One region of the Sphingobium olei genome, then DNA from elsewhere that is predicted to be linked to it. Evidence: predicted binding sites of a transcription regulator. Region 1 holds the regulator's gene; each other region holds the start of a gene.

What was found. Region 1 encodes LexA, which represses DNA repair genes until DNA is damaged. Its sites were predicted from a motif close to GTTCCNCNCTTGTTCT; they were not measured.
Region 2: a site for LexA is predicted at 2,020-2,035, ahead of ACFQ24_RS02335 (ATP-dependent helicase). Genes of this name have one in related genera too.
Region 3: a site for LexA is predicted at 1,768-1,783, ahead of uvrA (excinuclease ABC subunit UvrA). Genes of this name have one in related genera too.

What each region holds. Positions count from the first base shown of each region.
Region 1 covers NZ_JBHTLS010000126.1:61,011-65,293, forward strand. Annotated here, with positions in the region: gene ACFQ24_RS12190 (ComEC/Rec2 family competence protein) at 1-1,657, shown strand, start outside; gene lexA (transcriptional repressor LexA) at 1,618-2,289, opposite strand; gene ACFQ24_RS12200 (molybdopterin molybdotransferase MoeA) at 2,375-3,556, opposite strand; gene moaC (cyclic pyranopterin monophosphate synthase MoaC) at 3,553-4,029, opposite strand; gene trpC (indole-3-glycerol phosphate synthase TrpC) at 4,026-4,283, opposite strand, start outside.
Region 2 covers NZ_JBHTLS010000009.1:70,345-74,627, forward strand. Annotated here, with positions in the region: gene ACFQ24_RS02335 (ATP-dependent helicase) at 1-1,940, opposite strand, end outside; gene ACFQ24_RS02340 (GFA family protein) at 2,053-2,457, shown strand; gene ACFQ24_RS02345 (Fe-S oxidoreductase) at 2,574-3,029, shown strand; gene rsmD (16S rRNA (guanine(966)-N(2))-methyltransferase RsmD) at 3,104-3,643, opposite strand; gene ACFQ24_RS02355 (pseudouridine synthase) at 3,640-4,283, opposite strand, start outside.
Region 3 covers NZ_JBHTLS010000135.1:324,849-329,131, reverse strand. Annotated here, with positions in the region: gene ACFQ24_RS21390 (hypothetical protein) at 477-1,382, opposite strand; gene uvrA (excinuclease ABC subunit UvrA) at 1,830-4,283, shown strand, end outside.

The DNA of each region.
Region 1 (4,283 bases):
AGGCGCGACGATCCGGTTTCGCGCACGGTTGATGCCGCCCGCGCCGCCGAGCGTACCGGGCGGATATGACTTTGCAGCTCGCGCTTATTTCCAGGGTATCGGCGCGACCGGCAAGGCGCTGAAGCCTGTCGAAGTCTTGCGTGCATCGGACGCGGCCCCGCCGCTGCGCGCCCGGTTGTTCGGCCATATACTTGAGCGCGTGGATGGGGCCGGGGGTGGGATCGCCGCCGCGCTGGCGACGGGCGATCAGGGCGCGATCGCCGAGGAGGATGCCGAAGCGATGCGGCGCAGCGGGCTGGCACACCTGCTGTCGATCAGCGGCTTGCATGTGACGGCGCTGATCGGCGCGGTCATATTCCTGCTGATGCGGACGCTGGCGCTGAGCCGGCGCGCGGCGTTGACACTGCCGTTGATGTTGATCGCGGCGGCGGGAGGGGCGCTGGCGGGCATCTTCTATACCTGGCTGACGGGTGCGGAGGTGCCGACGCTGCGGTCCTGCGTCGCGGCCTTGCTGGTGCTGGGCGGGCTGGCGATGGGGCGGGACGCCATGACGCTGCGGCTGGTCGCGACGGGCGCGCTGGCGGTGCTGATCTTCTGGCCCGAGGCGCTGGTGGGGCCGAGTTTTCAGATGAGTTTCGCGGCAGTCACGGCGCTGGTGGCGCTGTCGGAGCATCGGGCATTCCGCGCCTTTGCGGCGGCGCGCGACGAGAGCGTGTTTCGCAAGGGGTTGCGCATGTTAGCCGTAACATTGGCGACCGGGGTGGCGGTGGAGCTGGCGCTGATGCCCATCGCGCTGTTTCACTTCCATAAGGCGGGTATGCTCGGCGCGTTCGCCAATCTCGTGGCGATCCCGCTGACGACCTTCGTCGTTATGCCGCTGGAGGCGCTGGCGTTGACGCTGGACATTGTAGGGCTGGGCGCGCCCTTCTGGTGGTTGACGGGACGAGCGCTGGACCTGTTGCTGGGAATCGCGCATGGCGTGGCGGCAAGTCCGATGGCGACGATGCTAGCCCCGGCGACAAGCGACGCGTTGTTCGGCGGGATGATCGCCGGCCTGCTATGGTGCCTGCTCTGGCGCAGCCGCTGGCGATGGCTTGGAGTGCCGCCGGTGCTGGTGGGGATGATCCTGACGCTGACGGCGCGACCGCCCGACATCCTGGTCACGGGCGATGGACGACATGTGGCGGTTCGGACTGACGAGGGCATGGCGCTGCTGCGCGAGCGGGCCGGGGACTATGTGCGCGACATGCTATCGGAAAGCGCCGGCTATGACGGAGAGCTGGCGGCGCTGGCGAGTCTGCCCGGCGCGCGTTGCTCGCAGGATTTGTGCGCACTGCGCATGGAAAGCGGAGGGCGGCGATGGCGGTTGCTGTTCACGCGCAGTGACATGCTGATCGAGCGGCGGACGTTCGCGCGCGATTGCGCGGCGGCGGATATCGTGGTCAGCGACCGGGCCTTGCCGCGATGGTGCAAGCCGCGCTGGTTGAAGATCGACCGCCGCCTGCTCGCCCGCACCGGAGGGCTGTCGATCGCCCTCGCGAGCGGCGATATCCGCACCGTTCGGCAACCGGGCGACGCGCATCCGTGGATCGCGCGCCAGGTCCGCCGCGGGCGACCTCAATTATACCGACGAAGCAGCCCGGCGAGCTTGCCCTGAATGCGCACTTGGCGCGGGTCGTAGATTTGCGGCTCATAGGCCGCGTTGGCCGGATCCAGGCGGACCTTCGCGCCTTCGCGACGGAAATATTTGAGCGTCGCTTCGGCATCGTCGATCAGGGCGACGACGATCTGGCCTTCGCGCGCGACTTCAGTGCGCTGGATGAGCGCGAAGTCGCCATCGAGGATGCCGGCCTCCACCATCGAATCGCCCGACACTTCCAGCGCATAATGATCACCGGCACCAAGCAGCGCGGCGGGGACGGACAACATCGTCTGCCCCTCCATCGCCTCGATCGGGACGCCGGCGGCGATGCGGCCGTGCAGGGGGATTTCGATTACGTCGTTGGCTGCGATCGGGAGCGCGGGCGCAGCCTTGGGCTTCAGCGACACGACCGGGGCGGGCGCGCGGTGCATGGCGTCCGGCAGCTTCAGCACTTCGAGCGCGCGGGCGCGATTGGGCAGGCGGCGGATGAAGCCGCGTTCCTCCAGCGCGTTGATCAGCCGATGGATGCCCGATTTGGACCGCAGGTCGAGCGCGTCCTTCATCTCCTCGAACGAGGGCGATACGCCGCCTTCGTCAAGCCGGGTCTGAATGAAGCTCAGCAATTCCTGCTGCTTGGGCGTCAACATCGCGATCCTCCATGGAACGTATGAGGAACGCATAGGAAACACAAAGTGGTTCGTCAAGCAAAGAACCCGCCGAATTTGACCCAGGTCAATCTAGCGGGAGGATGGTCACCCGGTCGCCAGCCGAGGCGGGAGGGGAGCCGGCGGGACGCAGGATCAGGCAGTCGGCTCGCGCCATGGCGGCCGTGGCGGCGCTGTCCTGCGATGTGACCGATACGATGCCGCCCTCGGCGCGGAAGGCGCGCAGATAGTCGTCACGCTCGCCTGTCGCGGGAAGCGGTGAGGCGAGCGGTGCGTCGCTGCTGCGCGGCAGGGGGCGGGCGGCGCCGCTGATGTGGCGCAGGAGGGGTAGGAGGAAGAGCGTCGCAGTGACGAAGGCGGAAACCGGATTGCCGGGCAGGCCAAGGAAGAGCGCGTCCCCGAGCTTGCCAGCCATCAGCGGCTTGCCGGGACGCATACGGATTTTCCAGAAATCGAGCGCGCCGCCAGCCTGCTCAAAAGCGGGGCGGACAAGGTCATGATCCCCCACCGATGCGCCGCCGGTGGTGACGATGATGTCCGCCTGCGCAGCGCTGGCGAAGGCGGCGGTCATCTGCGTTAGATCGTCGGGCACGATGCCCATGTCGATGACTTCGCATGGCAGCGCCGCCAGCATCGCAGCGAGCATCGGCGCGTTCGAGGAAGGGAGGAAACCGGGCGGCACCGGCGCACCGGGCGGCACCAGCTCATTGCCGGTGGAAAGCAGCGCGACGCGCGGTCGGCGGCGGACGGGCAGCGCGCCATGGCCGGCAAGGACCGCCGCCGCGACCTGCGCCGGGCCAAGATGAAGCCCGGCCTCCAGCAATATCGCACCGTCCGCGAAGTCGGATGCGGCAGGGCGGACATGGTGCCCGGACGGTAGGGGATCGTGGCTGGCGGTAAGGTGGTCGCCATCGCGCGTGGCGTTTTCCTGGATCAGGACGGCGTCGGCACCCGGCGGGAGCGGCGCGCCGGTGAAGATGCGGACGGCTTCACCCGCGCCGATAGCTTGAGGCTGGGTCGCGCCGGCCGCGCTTTCACCCACGACGCGCCAAGGGCCTGGCCAGTCCGCCGCGCGCACGGCATAGCCGTCCATCGCCGAGAGATCGGCCCAGGGCTGGTCGCGGAGCGCCAGAACGTCATGAGCCAGCCAGCGCCCGGCCGCTTGCACCACGGGCACTTGTTCCACCGCCAGCGGCGAGGCGAGGGCGAACAGGCGCGCCTGCGCCTCAGCGACCGGGAGCAGGCTCATGGCGTCCGCCGCCAGCCGCCTGACTTGCCACCGGTCTTGGATTCGAGGCGAACGCCGCCGATGACCATGGCCTTGTCCAGCGCCTTCGCCATGTCATAGATGGTGAGCAGGGCGACGGAGGCAGCGGTGAGCGCCTCCATTTCGACACCCGTCTGTCCTGCGGTGCGGGCGGTCGCGGTGACGGTGACGCCGCCTTCATCCAGATCGAAATCGAGCGTCACGGCGCTCAAGGCGATGGGGTGGCAGAGCGGGATGAGGTCGGCGGTGCGCTTGGCCGCCATGATGCCGGCGACACGCGCCACGGCCAGAACGTCGCCTTTCTTGACGAGGCCTTGCGCAATGGCGGCGGCGGCGTCCGGGTTCATATCAATACGGCCCGATGCGACCGCTTCGCGTGCGGTAGTCGCCTTGGCGGACACATCGACCATGCGTGCCGCGCCGTCCTCGTCCAGATGGGTGAGGCCGCCGCTCATGCGCCGGTCAGCAGCGTGCGGGTCGCCGCCTCGACATCGGCCTGCCGCATCAGCGTTTCACCGACGAGGAAGCAGCGCACGCCGTGGTCGGCCATGGCGGTGAGATCAGAATGGCCGGCAAGGCCGCTTTCGGCAACGAAGGTGCAGCCTTCGGGAGCCTTGCCGACCAGTTCGTAGGTGCGCGCGAAATCCACCGTGAAATCGCGCAAGTCGCGATTGTTGACGCCGATGAGGCGGGAGCGGAGGGACAGCGC
Region 2 (4,283 bases), on a different contig from region 1:
CTTTCCTCCTCGACATGCTCTGGCGGCAATTCGCCGACGAAGCGGGAGGGGATGGAGCTGGTCCACTGGCCGTAGATGCGGCGATTGGCTGCATGGAGGATGGTGCAACGCTTGCGCGCGCGGGTGATCGCGACATAGGCGAGGCGGCGTTCCTCCTCCAGGCTGTTGAGGCCGCCTTCGTCCAGCGCCCGCTGCGACGGAAAGATGCCTTCTTCCCACCCGGCGAGAAAAACATGGTCGAACTCCAGCCCCTTGGCGGCGTGGATGGTCATGATTGTGACTTTGCGCTCTTCGGCCTGCGCCTCATTGTCCATCACGAGGCTGACATGCTCCAGGAACGCGCCCAGCGTCTCATATTCCTCCATGGCGCGGGTGAGTTCGGCCAGGTTTTCGAGCCGGCCGGCGCTCTCGGTCGAACGCTCCGCCTGGAGCATGGCGGTATAGCCGCTCTCGTCCAGTATCTGCCGCGCCAGTTCGGCATGGGGGAGCTGCGCCGCGCGGTCGCGCCAGCGAGCGAGATCGCCGATGAAGGCGCCCAGCGAGCGGCGCGCCTGCGGCGTTAGTTCGTCCGTGTCGAGAATGCGCGCCGCTGCCAGCGTCAGCGGCACGCCTTGCGCGCGGGCGAGGCGATGAAGCTTCTCCACCGCCTTGTCGCCAAGTCCGCGCTTGGGCACGTTGACGATCCGCTCGAACGCGAGGTCGTCGGCGGGCTGGTTGACGAGGCGCAGATAGGCGAGCGCGTCGCGAATTTCCGCGCGCTCGTAGAAGCGGAAGCCGCCGACGATGCGGTAGGGCAGGCCGATCTGGATGAAACGGTCTTCGAACTCGCGGGTCTGGTGCTGCGCGCGGACGAGGATCGCGACTTCCTCAAGCGATGCACCGCTGCGCTCGATCGCCTCGATCTCCTCCCCGACGCGGCGCGCTTCTTCCGGCCCGTCCCATATGCCGACGACGCGCACCTTTTCGCCCACGTCGATGTCGGTCCAGAGCGTCTTGCCGAGGCGATTGCCGTTCTCCGCAATCACGCCGGACGCCGCGCCCAATATGTGGGGCGTGGAGCGGTAATTCTGTTCTAGCCGGATGATCTTCGCGCCCGGAAAGTCCTTTTCGAAGCGGAGAATATTGGCGACCTCCGCGCCGCGCCAGCTGTAGATGGACTGGTCGTCGTCCCCCACGCAGCAGATATTCTTGCGCTGCTGCGCCAGCAGACGCAGCCAGAGATACTGGCTGCTATTGGTGTCCTGATATTCGTCCACCATGATGTAGCGGAATTTCTGCTGATATTGCTCCAGCACGTCGCGATGCGTCTTCAGAATCGTGGGAACGTGCAGCAGCAAGTCCCCGAAATCGCAGGCATTCACGTCGCGTAGTCGTGCCTGGTAGGCGGCATAGAGCTTCTGCCCCTTGCCATGGGCATAGGCTTCCGCTTCGCCGGCACCCACCTCCGCCGGGGTCAGGCCCTTGTTCTTCCACTGGTCGATCAATCCGGCAAGCTGGCGGGCGGGCCAGCGCTTTTCGTCGACGCCTTCCGCCTGGATCAACTGCTTCAGCAGGCGAAGCTGGTCGTCGGTGTCGAGAATGGTGAAATTGGATTGCAGCCCGACCAGTTCCGCATGGCGGCGCAGCATCTTTGCGGCGATGGCGTGGAATGTGCCGAGCCAGGGCATGCCCTCCACCGCATCGCCGATCATCGCGCCGACGCGCGCGCGCATTTCGCGCGCGGCCTTGTTGGTGAAGGTGACGGCCAGGATTTCTGACGGCCATGCGCGGCGCGTGGCGATGAGATGGGCAAGCCGCGCCGTCAGCGCTGCCGTCTTGCCTGTGCCCGCTCCTGCCAGCACCAGGACGGGACCGTCCGTGGTCAGCACCGCTTCCCTTTGTGGCGGATTGAGTCCGCGCAGATAGGGCGGATCGTCGGGGGAAGGAGCGGGAAGGGTCATGACGGACAACTAGGGTCGAGAGAGTTCAGGGGCAAGGGCGAGGCGGGGGCGAGGCCCTTGCGGCGAAGGCTCTTCTATGAGAACAAAAGGCGAATCATGCAAGGAGAGGATGATGGCGACAGGTGGATGTCAATGTGGCGCGATCCGCTATGAGGCGACAGGCGAGCCGGCCTACAGCGCCTTGTGCCATTGCGCCGATTGCCGCAGGAGCGCCGGGGCGCCGATGGTGGGATGGGCGCTGTTTCCGGAAGAAGGCGTGACGATCACGGGTGAACCGGCGCAGTACCAGTCGTCCGAACATGCGACGCGTCATTTCTGCGGCACCTGCGGCACAGGCCTGTTCTACACCAACCCTGCGGTGTTCCCGGGATCGATCGACATACAGACGGGCAGCCTGGACGATCCGGCTTCGCTTCCGCCACAGGCGCACATCCAGATGGCCGAAGCCGCGCCGTGGATGGACAGGGTGTCCGACCTGCCGAAATATGACCGCTATCCGGAAGGACCGTCCGGCTAGCCGTCGCGGGTCAGGCACATCCGGTCGCCGGCATAAGGAACGACAAGGCTATCCTTCTTGTTCTATCCCTCGCCTGAGCGGGCATAAGGGGCAGAACATAGGAAAGGATGATCCCGATGCGCGCATTCCTCTTGGCAAGCGCCGCCCTCCTGAGCATTTCCACCGTTGGCAGCGTGGCCGTGGCGCAGGGCGCGCCGGCTGGACAGCCGCCCGCCGATGCCGCCGCTCCACCGACCGGCAGCGATCCCAGCGCGATGCCCGCACAGCCCGCCAATCCTGGCATGGGCACGCCTGGTACGCCAGGCTCGCCCGCCATGCCCAGCCCCCCGGCGGACCCCAATACGGGCCAGCCGACCGGTGCCGTGCCACCGCAAACCGGCATGGTTCCCGCGCCTGCGGACGCACCGCGCGACCCGGCGGCTCCAATGGGTTCGGCGAACAATCCCGTCACCGTCGGCGGCAACATGACGCCGCCGCCGACCGAAACCAAGGATTATCCCCTGTGTTCGCGCACGGTTCAGGACAGCTGCGTCAATCCCGGCGAGGCTCGCAAGGCGCGCGCACGCCGCTGATCCGCTGAGCGGCGTCAAATGAGAAAGGGCGGCTCCCGTTGGGCCGCCCTTTGTCGTTCACGCTGGCGTAGCGTTCATTCTTCCGCCCTCAGCAGCGTGAGCCGCGCCTTTCCGACATCGCGGACCGCATCGATGGCGAACCCCTTTACCGCGACATCTTCCCGCCGGTCGGTTTCGATGCTGATCCAGGTCGCAGCCGTCGTCCATCCCAATCGCGCCAGCTTGCCGAGCGCCACCTGGCCCGCGCAGCTTTGATAGGGCGGGTCCATGAAGATGAGGTCGAGCGGCTTGCCCGCCGGACCGAGGGACAGGACGCTGCCGGCGCGAATGTCCGGGCGAATGCCCAACCGGTCGCCATTGGCGCGGATCGCATCCAGCGCTGCCTTGTCCTGCTCCACGAACAGGCAGGATGCCGCGCCGCGCGACAATGCCTCGAACCCCAGCGCGCCCGATCCTGCGAAAAAATCGCCCACGGACAGGCCTTCGAACGATCCCAGCCGGCTGGTCAGCATGGAAAAGAGCGTTTCCCGCGTCCGGTCGCCGGTCGGACGGGTGGCGTCCCCCTTTGGCGCAACGAGCGGGCGGCCGCGCCACTGGCCGGATATGATCCTCATTTCGCCACCGCCTTCAGGCTGTTGCGGAACTGGATCAGGTCGTGCTGGCGCACTTCGTCCACCGCGCCGGCGGCCATATCGCCGAGCACGAAGGGACCGTAGGCGGTGCGGATCAGCCGGTTGACCTTGAGACCCAGATGTTCGAGCACCCTGCGGACCTCGCGGTTTTTTCCTTCGGTCAGCGTCATTTCTATCCATTGGTTGCGGCCGGTGCGCCGCTCCAGATTGGCCTCGATCGGGCCGTAGCGGATGCCGTCGATCTCGAGGCCGTCGAACAGATCTTCCAATTGCTGCTGGCTGACCTCGCCAAAGGCGCGGGCGCGGTAGGTGCGCGGCACGCCGGTGGCGGGCAGCTCCATCTGGCGCTTGAAGCCGCCATCGGTGGTCAGCAGCAGCAGCCCTTCGGTATTCATATCCAGCCGCCCGATGGGCATCACCCGCGGCAGGCCTTCGGGCAACCGGTCGTAGATGGTCGGCCGGCCGGCCGGATCGCGCTCGGTCGTGAGGCAGCCGGTCGGCTTGTGGAAGAGGAACAGGCGCGCGGGCGCAGGCGCGGCGACCGTTACGCCATCGACGGTGACGCCATGAAGCGAGGTAAGCAGTGTCGCGGGCGTGTCCAGCGCGATGCCGTCCTTCGCGA
Region 3 (4,283 bases), on a different contig from region 1:
GGAAGACAGCGTCCGTCCCCGTTCGCCCTTCCTCTCTAGCCTCGCCGACCGCCCGCCGCGCGTCCGCTTCGACCCGGGCGCGACATGCGTCGGCCAACGACGAAGCGACCGACGAAACGCCGGCCGGGCCAGACGAACGGCACGACGAACGACATCTGCCGCCAAACGAACGACAGCCATGCCGTAACGGAAAGCGGGAATCGCAACGATGGAATGAAAATGAAAACGCCCCCGGCGCAAGGGAAGGCCGGGGGCGTATCCAGGCGCTGTCGGGCACACCGGATGCAGGAAAACCGTCAGGGGCGAAACGACGCCATCGGCGCTGAACCTCGGGTGAACCGCCCCTGTGCCTGCATCCTACTCCAGCGACACGCCACCGCCCCACCCCTTCGACAACCCGCCGGTTCCACAAGCCAGACGCCATCGCGCCGGGACGAACGGCGGGCGACGAAGGATGAACGACATGGGGGCTGCCGTTAGGACGGGGCGACCGTGGTTGTCACGACGTTCAGGCTACCGGCAGGCGCAGGGGGCGGCGGCGGTTGGGCCCCCTCCGCTGGCGGATTGCCCGCGCCTGGCTGAGCTGCACCGGCGCCCGGTTGCCCCGCACCGGCAGCCGGCAGGGCCGCGCCGCCCCCGCCTCCGCCGGCTCCAGCGCCCCCGCCACCGGCGGCCGCCTGTCCGCCATCCTCCGGTTTCGCCGGGGCAGCGGGCTTGCTGTCCGTCGAGCTGATCGACTCGATCTTGCCCGCGCTGATCGCACCGTTCACCAGTTCCAATATATGGCCGGGCGAGCAGATGGACTGGTTGTTGATCAGGTATATCACTGCCTGGGAATAGCTCAGCGCCTCCCGGTTTTGCTGCGCGCCGCCCCGCGCCTTCTCCGCTGCGATCTGCTTCGCCACTTCGTCGGTCTTGCGCAGCGCTTCGTCGGCATTGTCGGTCAGAGCCTTCAGGACCAGCCGCCGCACCGAATTGACATTCTCCGCGCCGAACAGAAACCGCTGCTCGTATATGCGGAAGCCCGCGCTGGCGGCGGTGGTGCCCAGCGACAGCGCCGTCAGTACGTCGCTGTCCACGCTTTCGCCGCTGCTCACCAGCGCCACGATGCCCGTCGCCAGCGCCGTGATCGGGGCGAACGCGTCTCGCGTCACGTTGACGCCGCGCTGCCGGTCGGCCTTGGCGAGGATATAGCCGTTGCACCGCGCCAGGATCAGCGCGAAGCCCGCTTCCATGAACGCGCGCTGTCGCGCGGTATCGGGCACGCTCAATTGGCCGCTGGCGACGGTCGGCTTGGCGGCAGCCGCCGCGAGCTTGAACTGATAGAGTAGCCCGTCACCCGTAGGCTCGTCGCCCTTGGCATCGACGACTTCCTTGCTCACGCCGCGGTCCGATAGAAAGGCCGGCCGCCCCGTCTGCTCACCGCAGGCACTCACGACAAAACACAGGGCTGTGACGGCCCCTACTCTTCCCCTGTTCATAATGGTCCCCCGGACCCCCCGCCATGAATATTACGCAGGTTCGACATCTTCTCAACTCTATTGTCGATCATCCTCCATAATGATCCAGTTATAGGCAGATGGACGGATACGAACCTATAATGCCTGTCCGCCAGCGAAGTTGATGGGAGGCGCGTGACTCCCATCAAGGGTCCAGTCCGGAGCCTGAAACCGGACCACGACCTGCGCCGGGACCGCACAATCGCGCGTCGGATGCCTCCTTTTCCTTCGCGACCCTACTCCCTATCTTCGCCCTAGACCCCCGTCAGGAACGAAGATAGAACATCGCCCCATGAGCCTTACCCATATTCAGAAGCAGAGCTGTAGCGAATGCTGACCCACATAAGCGTCCGCGGCGCGCGCGAGCATAATCTCAAGGGCGTGGACGTCGATCTGCCCCGCGACTCCCTCGTCGTCATCACCGGCCTGTCGGGATCGGGCAAATCCTCCCTCGCCTTCGACACCATCTATGCGGAGGGGCAGCGCCGCTATGTGGAGTCGCTGTCCGCCTATGCGCGCCAGTTTCTGGAGATGATGCAGAAGCCCGATGTCGAACATATCGAGGGCCTCAGCCCGGCGATCAGCATCGAGCAGAAGACGACCAGCCGCAATCCCCGCTCGACCGTCGCGACCGTCACCGAAATCTACGACTATATGCGCCTGCTCTGGGCGCGCGTCGGCATTCCCTATTCGCCCGCCACCGGCCTCCCCATCAGCGCGCAGACCGTCAGCCAGATGGTCGATCGCGTGATGGCCCTGCCGGAAGGCACCCGCTTCTATCTGCTCGCCCCCGTCGTGCGCGGCCGCAAGGGCGAATATCGCAAGGAGCTGCTGGAATGGCAGAAGGCGGGCTACACCCGCGTGCGCATCGACGGCGAGATGTACGGAATCGAGGACGCGCCCGCGCTCGACAAGAAGTACAAGCACGACATCGAAGTCGTCGTCGACCGCCTCGCCGTAGACTCTGACATGGGCACGCGCCTCGCCGACAGTTTCGAACAGGCGCTGAAGCTGGCGGACGGCCTCGCCTATGTCGATCTGGCGGATGGCGTGGTCCCCGGTCGCGAGGACGAGACGCAATCCGACAAGAAGATGAAAGGCGCCTCCATCCCCGCCAACCGCATCGTCTTCTCCGAAAAATTCGCCTGCCCGGTCAGCGGCTTCACCATTCCGGAGATCGAGCCGCGCCTCTTCTCCTTCAACGCCCCCCAGGGCGCCTGCCCCGCCTGCGACGGCCTGGGCGAGCGGCAGGAGTTCGACCCCGAACTGGTCGTCCCCAACGAAGCCCTCTCCCTGAAGAAGGGCGCGATCGTCCCCTGGGCGAAATCCAACCCGCCCAGCCCCTATTATATGCAGGTGCTCGGCTCCCTGGCGAAGGAGTTCGGCTTCAGCCTCGACACCCCCTGGGCCGACCTCCCCGGCGAGGTGCAGCTCATCATCCTCCACGGCACCGGCGGCAAGCCGGTCACGCTCCGCTTTCAGGACGGCCGCAAAAGCTATGAGGTGAAGAAAGCGTTCGAGGGCGTCATCGGCAACCTCAACCGCCGTATGCTCCAAACCGACAGCGCCTGGATGCGCGAGGAACTGTCCAAATACCAACGCGCCCAGCCCTGCGAAACCTGCCACGGCGCGCGCCTCAAGCCCGAAGCGCTCGCGGTCAGGATCGCGGGAGAGGACATCTCCATCTCCACCCGCCGCTCGGTGGTGGACGCATTGGGCTTCTTCTCCACCCTCCCCGCGCAACTCAACGACCAGCAGAACCAGATCGCCCGCGCCATCCTCAAGGAAATCGTCGAGCGCCTCGGCTTCCTCAACAATGTCGGCCTCGACTATCTGAACCTCGACCGCACCAGCGGCACCCTGTCGGGCGGCGAGTCCCAGCGCATCCGCCTCGCCTCGCAGATCGGCAGCGGCCTCAGCGGCGTCCTCTACGTCCTCGACGAACCCAGCATCGGCCTGCACCAGCGCGACAATGACCGCCTGCTCGTGACCCTCAAACGCCTGCGCGACCTCGGCAACAGCGTCATCGTCGTCGAGCATGACGAGGATGCGATCCGCCACGCCGACTATATCGTCGACATGGGGCCGGGCGCGGGCGTCCATGGCGGGCAGATCGTTGCGCAGGGCACCCTGCCCGAAATCCTGGCCCACAAGGACAGCCTGACCGCCGATTACCTCAACGGCACCCGCCGCATCGAAGTCCCCGCAAAGCGCCGCAAGGGCACCGGCAAGAAGCTCACCGTCCACAACGCCCGCGCCAACAACCTCCGCGGCGTCACCGCGTCGATCCCGCTCGGCACCTTCACCTGCATCACCGGCGTATCGGGATCGGGCAAGTCCAGCTTCACCATCGACACGCTCTACGCCGCCTCCGCCCGCGCCCTCAACGGCGCGCGCATCCTCGCGGGCGCGCATGACAAGGTGACGGGCCTAGACCATTGCGACAAGGTGATCGACATCGACCAGTCGCCCATCGGCCGCACCCCGCGCTCCAACCCCGCCACCTATACCGGCGCCTTCACCAACATCCGCGACTGGTTCGCCGGCCTCCCCGAAGCCCAGGCGCGCGGCTACAAGCCCGGCCGCTTCAGCTTCAACGTCAAGGGCGGCCGCTGCGAAGCCTGCCAGGGCGACGGCGTGCTCAAGATCGAGATGCACTTCCTCCCCGACGTCTACGTCACCTGCGACGTGTGCCACGGCGCGCGCTACAATCGCGAGACGCTGGAGGTGAAGTTCAAGGGGCGGTCCATCGCCGACGTGCTCGACATGACGGTCGAGGATGCG